DNA from 2 places in the Halomonas sp. NCCP-2165 genome. Region 1 is predicted to be linked to the other one. Evidence: predicted binding sites of a transcription regulator. Region 1 holds the regulator's gene; the other holds the start of a gene.
The links. Region 1 encodes FNR, which switches genes on or off when oxygen is low (the NO sensors DNR and NnrR bind a similar motif). Its sites were predicted from a motif close to TTGATNTANATCAA; they were not measured.

Region 1 (2,197 bases):
TGGTCAAGGAGAAGACCCCCGAGGGTAAGACCACCTGTGCGCTCTGCTCGCGGCTGCGGCGCGGTTCCCTCTACGGTTTCGCCGAGGAGATCGGCGCCACCAAGATCGCCCTGGGTCACCACCGCGAGGATATCCTCGAGACCCTCTTCCTCAATATGTTCTTCGGCGGCAGCCTCAAGGCGATGCCCCCCAAGCTGCTCTCCGACGACGGCAAGAATATCGTCATCCGCCCCCTGGCCTACTGCCGGGAGGCGGATATCGCCGAGTTCTCGCGGCTGATGGAGTTTCCCATCATTCCCTGCAACCTCTGCGGCTCCCAGCCCAACCTGCAGCGCCAGGTGGTCAAGGAGATGCTCGCCGAATGGGAGGCCAAGCACCCGGGACGCCTGGAGAACATGTTCAAGGCGGTCACCAATGTGGCGCCCTCCCAGCTGGCCGACCGGGAACTCTTCGACTTCGCCGGCCTGGAGGCGAAGCAGGCCAGGATGCAGGCCGACCGCATCGACCTCTTTCAGGAGCTGTAGCCCCCACGGGCCGCATCCGGCGTTCGAGGCTGGAAGAAACATCGCCCCCATGGCCTTGCCATGGGGGCGATGTCGTTTGGGGGCTATCCCGCTCGCGCATCCGTGAGTTAGAGGCAGCCTTCCCCTTCGGCGAGCTGGGCCAGGGTGTCGAGGTCGAGGATATTGACCTCTCGCCCGGAAACCGCCACCAGGCCCTGGCTCTGGAAGCGCCCCAGGATGCGGCTCACCGTCTCCACCGCCAGGCCCAGGTGGTTGCCGATATCGGCCCGGGACATGGAGAGACGGAAGCTGTAGGCGGAATAGCCACGGCGGCGGAAGCGCTCGGAGAGGCCGGTGAGGAAGCTGGCCAGGCGCTCGTCGGCGGTCTTGCGGGAGAGCAGGCGGATCATGCGGCGATCGTCGCGCATCTCCTTGCTCATGCTGCGGTAGAGCTGAAGACGCAATTCCGGCAGGTCCTCGGCCAGGCTGTTGAGGCGGTCGAAGGGGATCTCGCACACCGTGGTGGTCTCCAGGGCCACCATGCTGCCCGGATAGCTGGATTCGTCGATACCGTCCAGGCCCACCAGCTCGCTGGGCAGGTAGAAGTTGGTCAGTTGCTCTTCGCCGCCGACGCTGGTGACCTGCTTGAGGCTGCCGGAGCGGACCGCGAAGACGCTGGTAAAGGCATCCCCCTGACGGAACAGCGTCTCGCCCTTCTTGAGGGGCGCGCGGCGGCGAATAATCGCATCGAACTGATCCAGGTCCTCCAGCTGCAGCGCCAGGGGAAGGCACAGCGACGCCAGGCTGCAGGTCTGACAGTGCGGCTGCTGCAGACGGGCGCGGCGGCGTTCCAGGGCGGTATGCGGCATGGGTCTCTCCGTGGCGAGGCTACGCCTCTCATTATGGAGAACCTTGGACGGTGGGCAAAGCGGGTTCATCGGTTATCTGGTCACTTCCTGTATCGCACTTTGGCATGATGTCGGCGCCTCCAATCGGAGCACCCTGGGCGGCGGGCAAGACGAGCCTGACGTTCGGCGGTTATCTGGTCACTTCCTGTATCGCACTTTGGCATGATGCCGGCGCCTTACAGCACCCGGGAATAGCGGCCCCCTCCCTGACCGGGGAGATGCGCATCGAAGGCCATGGCCAGGTGGCGGATCAGCAATCGCCCCGCCGCCGTTACCTCCAGGCGCGGGCCGCGGCGGATGATCAGGCCGTCGGCCAGGGCGGGGGCCAGGCGCGCCAGGGCATCGCTCAGGTAGGCCTCGGCGTCCACTCCGAAGGCCTCGCCCAGGGCTCCCAAGTCCAGGGCCATGTCGCACATCACGCGCTCGATGGCGTGACGCCGCAGGCGATCATCGAAGCTCAGTCGCAGTCCCTTGACGGTGGCCAGGTGACCCGCGTCCAGGGCCGCCTCGTAGTCGCCCAGGGCGGTAGGGTTCTGGGCATAGACGTCGTCGACGCGGCTGATGGCGGAGACGCCGAGCCCCACCAGGTCGCTGTCGGCGTGGCTGGAGTAGCCCTGGAAATTGCGCTGCAGGCTGCCCCGGCGCTGGGCCACGGCCAGGCTGTCATCGGGGCGGGCGAAATGATCCATGCCGATATGCACATAGCCGGCGTCCTGGAGGCGCTCGATGGTGTCCTGCAGGATGCCGAGCTTCTCCTCGGCGCCGGGCAGGTCGGCGGCGGCGATG
Region 2 (2,197 bases), on a different contig from region 1:
TTGTCACCGAGCATGGCCAGGCCCTTGGCGCGGGCCATGCCCACCAGGCGCGGCAGGCTCCAGGTGCCGCCGGAGTCGGGAATCAGGCCGATCTTGCAGAAGGCCTGGATAAAGCTCGCGGAGCGCGCCGCCAGCACGATGTCGCAGGCCAGGGCGATATTGGCGCCGGCACCCGCGGCCACGCCGTTCACCGCGCAGACGGTGGGGAAGGGCAGGTCGCGCAGGGTGCGCAGCATGGGGTTGTAGCGCTTCTCCAGGGACTCGCCCAGGTCCGGCGCCTCGGCGCCGGGAGCCACGTTGCGGTCGGAGAGGTCCTGGCCGGCGCAGAAGCCGCGACCGTTGCCGGTCAGCAGCAGCACCCGCACGCTCTTGTCCTGACGCACCGCCTTGAGGGCCTCGCGCATGGCGGCGTGCATCTCGCCGTTGAAGCTATTGAGGCTGTCGGGGCGGTTGAGGGTAATGCGGGCGATGCCGGCTTCCACGCAGTAGTGCAAGGGCTGATCGGTCATGGCGCTGTCCTTCTGTCGTCAAAGGGGGCGTTAGCGTCCGGTGAATTGGGCGCGGCGTTTTTCCTGGAAGGCCTGGATACCCTCCTGGCGATCGGCGGTGCCGGCCAGCACGGTAAAGGCGTGACGCTCGAAGCGCAGGCCGGTGGCCAGGTCGGTGTCCAGGGCCTTGTGCAGGGCCTCCTTGGCCAGGCGTACCGCCAGGGGCGCCTTCTCGGCGATGCGCTCGGCGATGGCGGTGGCACGCTCCACGGTCAGCTCCGGCTGGGTGATCTCGCTGATCAGCCCCGCCTCCAGGGCGCGGCGGGCGGAGATCGGCTCGCCGGTCAATACCATCTGGGTGGCCAGGGCCTGGCCCACCGCCCGCACCAGGCGCTGGGTGCCGCCGGCACCGGGCATGATGCCCAGGTTGATCTCCGGCTGGCCGAACTTGGCGTCCTCGCCGGCGATACGGATATCCGCATGCATGGCCAGTTCGCAGCCGCCGCCCAGGGTGAAGCCGTTGATGGCGGCGACGATGGGCTTGGAGAAACGCGCGATGGCGGCCCAGTGACGCTGACGGGGGTCGTCGAGCATGCCCACCAGATCGCGCTCGGCCATCTCGTTGATATCGGCGCCGGCGGCGAAGGCACGACGGCTGCCGGTCAGCACCAGGGCGCGAATGGCGTCATCTTGGTCGGCGTCGGCCAGGACCTCGGCCAGCTCGCCCAGCAGGGCGGTGTTCAGGGCGTTGAGCGCCTCGGGGCGGTGCAGGGTGATACGCAGGACGCCGCGGTGGGGGCCTTCGAGTTGCAGCAGGTTCGGCATGGTTCCTCGATTCGGCTCGGGTGCCGTGAAAGCGATACATAATGAGAGGTGATAGCCACGAGTATAGGAATTTTTTGATACGCATCAATGATAAGATCCTGTGATCTGTGTATCGTATTTCCGGTGTCATGGGGTAAAATCCCTGAAAAAACAGCACCTTGATATCGCCCTCGTCGCTGGGTTTTCGGCCCTTATACCATGGTCGAAGGGGGCGCTTGCGTAGGGCGTCATGTCGGTAAAAGCCTGGAAAAACAGGCGTATGTAATTCGTGAGCGGGGAGCGGTGAGGGACCGCCTGGTCCCGTGGCGATTGATGTTTCGTTACGCTATGGATAGTCTTTGGGTATATCGCGTATCAAAATATCCTCCCTGAGTCAGGAGTCCCCCATGACCCAGCAAGCCCAGCAGTTCTTCGAGCGCCACCGCGACACCCTCGAGGGCGCCGTCCAGGCCATCCATTCCCGCGAGTTCTGGACCCCCTATCCCGAGAGCCTCAAGAAGTACGACGAGGACGCCGTCAAGGGGGCCCCGGCCGCCTTCGAGGCGCTGTGCAAGCAGCACTTCTCCCTGGTCAGCCCCGGCGCCTCCGAGCGGGTCGGCGCCGAGGTCTCCCCCTACGGCTTCGAGCTGGGCATCACCTATGATCAGCCCGAGACCGCGGCCCTGATCGATGCCATGCAGGCGGCCCTGCCCGCCTGGCGCGATGCCGGTGCCCGGGCGCGGGTCGGCGTCTGCCTGGAGATCCTGGCGCGCCTCAATGCCCAGAGCCCGCTGATCGGCCAGGCGGTGATGCACACCAGCGGCCAGGCGCCGATGATGGCCTTCCAGGCCGGCGCCCCCCACGCCCAGGACCGGGGCCTGGAAGCCGTCACCTATGCCTGGCAG

Region 2: the regulator FNR is predicted to act here: its motif matches at 1,388-1,401, upstream of paaF (2,3-dehydroadipyl-CoA hydratase PaaF).

The regions. Positions count from the first base shown of each region.
Region 1 is NZ_BRCY01000021.1:60,188-62,384, forward strand. It holds gene ttcA (tRNA 2-thiocytidine(32) synthetase TtcA) at 1-524, shown strand, start outside; gene fnr (fumarate/nitrate reduction transcriptional regulator Fnr) at 632-1,372, opposite strand; gene hemN (oxygen-independent coproporphyrinogen III oxidase) at 1,588-2,197, opposite strand, start outside.
Region 2 is NZ_BRCY01000004.1:139,115-141,311, forward strand. It holds gene paaG (2-(1,2-epoxy-1,2-dihydrophenyl)acetyl-CoA isomerase PaaG) at 1-509, opposite strand, end outside; gene paaF (2,3-dehydroadipyl-CoA hydratase PaaF) at 540-1,313, opposite strand; gene paaN (phenylacetic acid degradation protein PaaN) at 1,700-2,197, shown strand, end outside.